One region of the Carboxydocella sp. ULO1 genome, then DNA from elsewhere that is predicted to be linked to it. Evidence: predicted binding sites of a transcription regulator. Region 1 holds the regulator's gene; the other holds the start of a gene.
What was found. Region 1 encodes HrcA, which represses chaperone genes, less so after heat shock. Its sites were predicted from a motif close to TGTTAGCACTCNNNNNNNNNGAGTGCTAACA; they were not measured.
Positions count from the first base shown of each region.

Region 2: a site for HrcA is predicted at 3,047-3,077, ahead of groES (co-chaperone GroES). Genes of this name have one in related genera too.

Region 1 is NZ_BDLQ01000012.1:53,840-58,312, reverse strand. Features, by position in the region: gene ULO1_RS03220 (TCP-1/cpn60 chaperonin family protein) at 1-1,046, opposite strand, end outside; gene hrcA (heat-inducible transcriptional repressor HrcA) at 1,069-2,103, opposite strand; gene hemW (radical SAM family heme chaperone HemW) at 2,206-3,309, opposite strand; gene ULO1_RS03205 (ferredoxin) at 3,356-3,544, shown strand; gene lepA (translation elongation factor 4) at 3,568-4,473, opposite strand, start outside.
Region 2 is NZ_BDLQ01000101.1:120,720-125,192, forward strand. Features, by position in the region: gene ULO1_RS11895 (chorismate mutase) at 1-101, opposite strand, end outside; gene pheA (prephenate dehydratase) at 94-954, opposite strand; gene groL (chaperonin GroEL) at 1,091-2,710, opposite strand; gene groES (co-chaperone GroES) at 2,735-3,016, opposite strand; tRNA gene ULO1_RS11915 (tRNA-Pro) at 3,266-3,342, opposite strand; gene ULO1_RS11920 (helix-turn-helix domain-containing protein) at 3,395-4,021, opposite strand; gene ULO1_RS11925 (glycosyltransferase family 1 protein) at 4,025-4,473, opposite strand, start outside.

The DNA.
Region 1 (4,473 bases):
CCGAGAATCCGCACATGTTCCAGGCGCTCATCAGCCAGCACCCATTTGGCCTGGCCCAGATAGCGAACCAGTTCTTCCGGGGAGCGCTTGAGACCGGTGCGTTTAATGGGTCGGGCTCCTGTATGTTCCGCTGCCTTGCGCAGTTCCTTGTTGGAAACCCGCTGTAACACCATCACTCCGGCGTCAGTCAGAGTTTCTTCCGCCCAGGCCTCTACCCCGCGGTCAACGATAACCAGTCCTACACCCAGATCCACGATTTTGCGCACATTATCCTTGAATTCCTGCTGTAATTCCATATAGCGATTGAAACCGGCCTCAGTAGCCAGGGCCTCATCTTCCAGCTCCTCCGGTTCCAGGGCATCATCAATGATCAGGACTTTTACATCCCGCAGGTCCCGGGGCATCTCGTCATTCATAGGTTCCTTGTTGATGATCACCCCGGAAAAGACCTGGTTATCGGCCCCTTCCTCGGCCACAATCGTATCTGCCAGCTTAAAGCCCGGTTCCTTCAATTTCTTGATTCCCACCAGGCGGGCTGCATCCACTACCAGGCGGGCAATATCCTCGTTTTCCCGTCCGGCTATGTAGGCAATGCGATAGAGCAGGGGATCCTTGAGGCTGCGTACAGGGCGGGCCTGTTGCTCGATAAACTCCAGGGCTCCCCTGACTCCTATCCGGATGCCCTCGATCACCCTGGTGACCGGCACCCCCCGTACTACCTGGTTAACCCCTTCTGCAACCAGGGCCCCGGCCATCACAGTGGCAGTGGTAGTACCATCACCGATTTCCGCCTGCTGGGCTTTTGCCACATTGATCAGCAATCGGGCGGCCGGATGATTGGCTTCCATCAGCGTTAAAATGGTGACGCCGTCATTGGTGATGACCACGTCACCGAATTTATCCACCAGCATGGTATCCAGACCTTTAGGACCCAGAGTGCCTTCCACAGCAGCGGCAATGGCCCTGATGGCATTGGCATTGGTCATCAGAGCTGCCAGTTTCTCATCCACCTCGGTGGCCTGGACAGCTTGCTGTTTTAAGCTCATTGCCTTACCTCCTTCAGCCGCTCTAGGTGCGGCGGTAAAAATCGGTCAGCATCTGGGAGAGGTTTTCGGTAATATATTCCACCAGGGCCATCACCCGGGCATACTCCATCCGGGTGGGGCCCAGTACCCCGATGGCTCCCACCACCTGACCATCGACCGTATAGGTAGCAGTGATCATGGAACAATCCCGCATCACCTGAATGGGGTTCTCTGCCCCGATTCGCACCAGCAAGCCTTCATCCTCGGGCTGAACCAGGTGGCGCAGCTGTTCCTCCTGTTCCAGCAGGGACAACAGAGTCTTGATTTTCTCGATATTGCGAAATTCCGGCTGGTTAAGAATATTGAGGATCCCGGCCAGATAGACCTTTTCCTCCCCGCTCAGAAGCTCCTCCTGGCTGAGTAAATCCAGTACCAGTTCCGCCACCGCCCGTTGCCGGGCCAGTTCAGAATAAATCTCCTGCAACAGGGTGCGGCGAATATCGGCTATGGTTTTGCCATGGAGCTTGGCATTCAATACCTGGCTAATCTGCCATAAATCCTCGGCAGACAAATTTTCCGGAATCTCGATGAGCCGGTTCTGTACCAGACCGGAAAGGCTGACCATGACCAGCAAGGCCTTGCCTGGTTCTACCGGTACCAGTTGCACATGCTTAATCCCCGTTTTGCCCAGCTGTGGTCCCAGCACTATTGTGGTATAATTGGTCATCTGGGACAGCAGCTGGCCAGTCCGCTGAATCACCTGGGCCACTTCCATCCGTCTGGTTTCAAACCCCTGGCGGATGTATTCCCGGTCTTCATCAGCCAGGCGGTATTTCTCCATCAAAAAGTCCACATAATAGCGATAGCCCAGGTCTGAGGGAATCCGCCCCGCTGAAGTATGAGGCTGTTCGATATAGCCCATTTCTTCCAGGTCGGCCATTTCATTGCGTATAGTAGCCGGGCTCACCCCCAGCTCATACTTTTTGGCAATGGTTCGGGAGCCTACCGGTTCAGCGGTAGCAATATAGTCCTGAATAATCGCCAGTAAAATGCGCTTTTTCCGCTCATCCAATTGCATCCCTCATCACCTTCCGCCAGGCCCGTTGTTAGCACTCTCACCAGACGAGTGCTAAAGGCCACTACTTAAAAAATACCACCTGGGGCAGGGAATGTCAAGGTACTAGATAAACTCTGCCATCACTTCATTGGCAATATACCAGGCCTGCCGCGTGAGTTTAAGCCTGTTTCCCGAAACCTGGACCAGACCCCGCTGCTTCAGAGAAGCTATAACTGTTGACCATTCTGCCTCAATTTCCGGGGTCAGAACCACTCCTTCGGCCAGGCGCAGGCCGAGAATAACCTGTTCAGCCAGGATTTCTTTCTCGCTCAGCCTTTCCACCAGCTGCCCGCTCCAGCCCCGAGCCCGAACTTCTGCTTCCCACTCCTCCAGGCTGGCGGGATTGGCCCAGCGTACATTCCCCCAGCAGGAATGGGCTGCCGGCCCCAGTCCCAGATAAGGCTGGCGGCGCCAGTATTTGAGATTATGCCGGCATTCGAATCCTGGCCGGGCGAAGTTACTCAGTTCATAATTCAGGTAACCTGCTGTCTCCAGTTTTTCCCTGGCCCACCAGTACATTTCCGCCCATTCCTCTTCTTCCGGCAGGGTTATCCTGCCCTCCCTTTCCCAGCGGTCAAAGGGGGTATTTTCTTCCACTTTCAGGGCATAAAGGGAGAGATGGGGCACTTCCAGCGCCAGGGCAGCTGCTACTGTTTCCTGCCAGTCCGCCAGGGATTGTCCCGGCAATCCGTACATCAGGTCGAGATTGAGGTTGGTTAAGCCAGCCCGGCGAACTGCCTGCACCGTGTTCTGGACTTCCTGCCAGGTATGGCAGCGGCCTAAAACCCGTAACAGTCGCTCCTGGGCCGCCTGAGCACCCAGACTCACCCGGTTGATGCCTGCTGCTGCCATTAGCGGCCAGATATCTCTATTTGCCCCGGGGTTTGTCTCCATAGTTATTTCAACGGTATTGATGATATGAAAATTCCCGGCAATAGCCTGCAGAATTTTTTTTATGCCCTCTGGACCCAGCAGCCCCGGAGTACCGCCCCCCAGGAAAATGGTATCCACTTCTCGTTCCGGCACCTGCCGGACAGCCGCTTCCGTTTCCTGGCAAACAAGGTCAAGATAGCGCTCCCTTTCTTCCCCGCTGGCCGGCCGGGAATAAAAATCACAATAATGGCATTTTCGCAAACAAAAGGGAACATGAACATAGACCCCCAGCATATTTTTCCCCCTTTCGGGCAAACTGTAGGCGAAGGAGGTTGAGACCATGAAAGTCAAGGTAGATCCTGATTTGTGCATCAGCTGTGGCGCCTGCGTCAGCACCTGCCCCGATGTCTATGACTGGGATGATGAAGGCAAAGCCAAAGCCATTGTGGATGAGGTGCCAGATGACCTGGAGGATGAGGCCAGGGAAGCTCTGGAAAATTGCCCCACTGATGCCATTGCCGAAGTATAAAGAGGCCGGAAACCCGGCCTCTTTTATTTCTGGTCAATACTGAGCACTGCCATAAAGGCTTCCTGGGGAATTTCCACATTTCCCACCTGCTTCATCCGCTTTTTCCCTTCTTTTTGTTTTTCCAGCAGCTTTTTCTTCCGGGTAATATCCCCGCCATAACACTTGGCCAGTACATTTTTGCGTAAAGCCTTGACCGTCTCCCGGGCGATGACTTTATTGCCGATGGCCGCCTGGATAGGGATTTCAAACTGGTGGCGGGGGATGAGATCCCGCAGTTTTTCCACCATCTGCCGCCCGCGCTGGTAGGCTTTGTCCTTGTGGACAATAAAGGAAAGGGCATCCACCACTTCCCCGTGGATGAGTATATCCAGTTTGACCAGTTTGGATGGCTTGTAGCCAATGAATTCATAATCAAAAGAAGCATAACCCTTGGTCCTGGATTTAAGCTGATCAAAGAAATCATAAACGATTTCCGCCAGGGGCAGTTCATAATGCAACATGACCCGGCTTTCACTCAGGTATTCCATGTTGAGGAAATTGCCCCGCTTTTCCTGAGCCAGATCCATAATTGCCCCGACAAAATTGTTGGGCACCATGATGGTGGCTTTGACATAGGGTTCCTCCAGGTGTTCGATCTGAGTAGGCGGCGGCAATTTGGTAGGGTTATCGATATCGATTACTTCCCCGTTGGTCAGAAAAACCCGGTAGACCACACTGGGGGCAGTAGTGATCAAAGTCAGGCCGTATTCCCGCTCCAGGCGCTCCTGGATAATCTCCATGTGTAACAGCCCCAGGAACCCACAGCGAAAACCAAAACCCAGCGCCACCGATGTCTCCGGCTCATAGATTAAGGCCGCATCATTGAGATTGAGCTTTTCCAGGGCATCCCGCAGATCCTCATAATCCCCGCTATCCACTGGATAGAGGCC
Region 2 (4,473 bases), on a different contig from region 1:
ATCTCCCGGGCCAGTTTCAATCTGCGCCCAAGCAACTCAATGATAGCTTCATCCACTTTATCAATTTCTCTGCGCAATTCCTCCAGACGGCGCTCATTCATCTTCTCCACCCCCTGGAGCAGCCGGATAGCAGCCAAGCATTTTCACCCAGGCTGCTCGACCCATTAATTCTATTAGCCCCTGGGAAACCGGGCCTGGTTCCAGACTACAGCCTTCAATATCCACCAGAAAAATATATTCCCCCAGTTTGCGCTTGGCCGGCCGGGACTCAATTTTGCACAAATTCAAACCCTGCCTGGCCAACGGCTCAAGAGCTCGATATAATGCCCCTGGTTCATGCGGGGTCCCGAAAGCTATGGAAGTTTTCCACTTTTCCCCCGGCTGAGGTCTTAAACTCTGACTTCCTTTTCCCAGCACCAGGAAGCGGGTAGCGTTATTCTTATTATCCTGGAGATCTTCCGCCAGTGCTTCCAGACCATAGGCAGCCCCTGCTACCGGCGCCGCAATAGCTGCCAGACTTTCTTCTGATTTTGCCACTTTCGCACAGGCTTCACTGGTACTGGTAGTTAGCACCTTAATCGCCTGGGGAAGGCGGCGATTAAGCCAGCCCTGACATTGGGCCAGGGCCTGATGATGAGAAAGTACAGCGGAAATTTGGTCTAGTCTGGTGCCAGGCTTACCCCAGAGCCAGTGCCGGACAGCCAGAACTTCTTCATCCTGGATTTGCACCCCATCCTGCCATAAAAGAAAATCCAGGGTAGTAGATAAAGAACCTTCCTGGGAATTTTCCACCGGTACAATCGCCAGTTCCACCTGATCCTGTACCAGAGCTTTCATTACCCGGGCAAGGTCTGGAAAATAAAAGAATTGAAAATTCAGATGCCGGCGCCTGGCGTATTGTTCGGCAGCCATTTGTGAAAATGTACCTTCTGGACCTAGAACCCCTACTCGCATTTTTTCTCCTCCTAACCTACCGTCCTGCCAACCTGCAGACTGAATAATGATAAGAAAAAGCTTCTCACCAAAAGTGGCGAGAAGCTATTTAATTAGTATATATTTTATCAACAGTTTTTTTCAGCTGTCAAGCTAATTACATCATATCATCCATGCCGCCAGGCATTGCCGGGGTATCCTTTTTCTCCGGCTTTTCCGCAACTACAGCTTCAGTGGTCAGCAACAGAGCGGAAATGGAAGCAGCATTTTGTAACGCGCTTCTGGTAACCTTTGCCGGGTCAACAATACCCGCCGCAATCATATCCATGTATTCCAGGGTAGCAGCGTTGAAGCCGATACCAACTTCGCTGGCCTTGACTTTTTCTACAACTACAGAACCTTCTACCCCGGCATTATTGGCAATCTGACGGAGCGGTTCCTCCAGAGCCCGCTTGATGATTTGAACTCCGGTGTATTCATCCCCTTCTGCCTGAACAGCATCCAGGGCCGGAATGATATTGATGAAGCAGGTACCGCCACCAGGAACGATCCCTTCTTCCACAGCGGCCCGGGTAGCATTGAGAGCATCTTCAATACGCAGTTTCTTCTCCTTCATTTCGGTTTCAGTAGCAGCACCGACTTTGATAACTGCTACGCCGCCAGCCAGTTTGGCCAGACGCTCTTGCAGCTTTTCCTTATCATATTCGGAAGTAGCCTCTTCATACTGCTTCTTAATCTGGGCAATCCGGCCTTTGATTGCATCAGCAGAGCCAGCACCATCAACAATGATGGTTTCTTCCTTCTTGACCCGTACCTGACGAGCCCGGCCCAGCATATCCAGGGTAACGCTATCCAGCTTGCGGCCCAGCTCTTCAGAAATCACCTGGCCACCAGTCAGGATAGCAATATCTTCCAGCATGGCCTTGCGCCGATCGCCAAAAGCAGGAGCCTTAACAGCTACACAGTTGAGAACACCGCGCAGCTTGTTGACCACAATCGTTGCCAGGGCTTCCCCTTCCATATCCTCAGCCACAATCAACAGCGGTTTGCCGGTACGGATAACAGCTTCCAGCACAGGCAAAATATCCTTAATCGCAGAAATCTTCTTATCGGTAATCAGGATATAGGGATCTTCCAGCACGGCTTCCATTTTCTCTGTGTCGGTTACCATGTAGGCAGAGATGTAACCTCTGTCAAAGTTCATCCCTTCGACAACTTCCAGAGAAGTGCCCATGCTCTTGGATTCTTCAACGGTAATAACTCCGTCTTTACCTACTTTTTCCATAGCATCAGCGATGAGGCGACCAATTTCTTCATCAGCAGAAGAAATGGTTGCTACTTGAGCGATGGCTTCCTTGCCTTCAATGGGCTTAGCCAGTTTCTTGATTTCTGCAACAGCGGCATCAACAGCTTTTTCAATTCCCCGCTTCAACAGGATAGGGTTAGCGCCAGCAGCAACGTTTTTCATCCCTTCCCGGATAATGGCTTGAGCCAAAACGGTAGCAGTGGTAGTACCGTCGCCAGCTACATCATTGGTTTTGCTGGCTACTTCTTTTACCAGCTGGGCCCCCATGTTTTCAAAGGGATCCTTCAATTCGATTTCCTTGGCAATGGTTACGCCATCGTTAGTGATCAAGGGAGAACCAAATTTCCGTTCCAGCACCACATTACGGCCCCGTGGACCGAGAGTGACTTTTACAGCATCAGCCAGGGTGTTCACGCCTCTTTCCAGAGCTTTTCTGGCATCAGAATTGAAAACGATCATTTTTGCTGCCATCTGATTATCCCCTCCTCGTAAATATTAGAGAATAGCCAGAATATCTCTTTCATTGACAATCAAGTATTCTTCGCCATCAACTTTGACTTCAGTACCAGCGTATTTGGAGAAGATTACCTTGTCCCCAACTTTAACCTCCAGTTCTACTCGCTGGCCGTTATCCAAAATCCGACCACTGCCAACAGCCACCACTTCTCCCTGTTGCGGCTTCTCTTTAGCGGTGTCCGGCAACACAATCCCGCTTTCTGTTCTTTGTTCTTGTTCAATCAGTTTCAGAACAACCCGATCACCTAAGGGTTTCAGCATATATGTTACCCCTCCTTATGTATTATTTTTTGTTAGCACTCATCAACATCGAGTGCTAACACACAGCTATATTATAGCACTACAGGAAAAAAATAATGCAAGATTGGAAATTTTTCATTATCCGTTTTTGTTTTTCAATATATTAAAATATCTCGCTCAATCTATTATTTTCTATAAATTACAGGCCAGTTCTAATGCTGACAAAAAATAAAGCCCGGTAACAATTTACCGGGTTAGGTTTCACTGTACTGGTCGGAGCGACTGGACTTGAACCAGCGACCTCCACCACCCCAAGATGGCGCTCTACCAAACTGAGCTACGCCCCGACTGACAAACCCTATTTTACTCAAGGAATAATTCGCTGTCAATCTTATTTCTTTAAAAATTTTCTTTTCTTATTTTGTCCCACTCATTTATTAGAATTTGTACCAAATTTTGATATACCTGAGCCAGGCCAAAATTTAATTTTTTACCGGCTTTTTTGGCTCTGGTCAAAAAACGGTCTTGCCATTTTTCGATTTCCCTTTCCCACTCCTGCCATTCTATTTCCAGTTGCTGAAAGTAATCATCATGATCAGAGCTTTTTCTGCTCTCCACTCGCTGCTGGGTCTTTAAAATTCTTCTGGTTAATTTATAAATATCTTCAAAAACCTCTTTTAGCTCTAGTACTCTGCTATAGTCTCCTGCCGCCCGATTCAATTCACCCTGGAGGCCATGATTGAGTTTTTCGGGAATTATCTTTAGCTGTTGTAAGGCCCTTTCCAGCTTCTCCAGCCTTTCCTGTTGATAGCTGTGATATTTTCGCTTTAATTCAGTATACTGAGCCGTTTCGTTTTTGAGAAAAGTTAGCAGATCCTCCGCCCTGATTCTAACTTCTTGCCCCGGCAAAACCATTGCAGGCAAGCGGCCACTGGCGATTAATTTTTCCACCTTTTCCCGATCAGTTTTTAAAACCTGGGCCACTTCCTGAACTGTTAATACCTTCAGCGGAGCCTGCTCTTGCATTGTCTATCCCCGCTTTCCCAGTACTCTCCTGTATACTTCCATGGTTTCCAGCGCAGTTTTATTCCAGCTGAATTCCCCTGCTCGCATTAATCCTTTCCTACCCAGCTCCTGGCGAAGATCTGCATCTGTTAACAATTTATACATTTTTTCTGCCAGTTCCATGGAATCAAAGGGATTAAACAACCATGCTCCTTCTCCCACTACTTCAGGAATTGAGGATGTATTAGCAGCAATAGTTGGTGTTCCGCAGGCCATTGCTTCTAAGGGTGGGAGACCAAAACCTTCATAGAATGAAGGATAGACAAACAGATTAGCCGCTGCATAAAGATAAGGCAAATCCTCTACCGGAGCAAATCCTGTCCAAATAACATCCTCTTCCAGACCAAGGGCCTCGATTAATACTACCAGATCCCCATACTCCCTTACCTGTTTACCGACCAGTACCAGTTTGA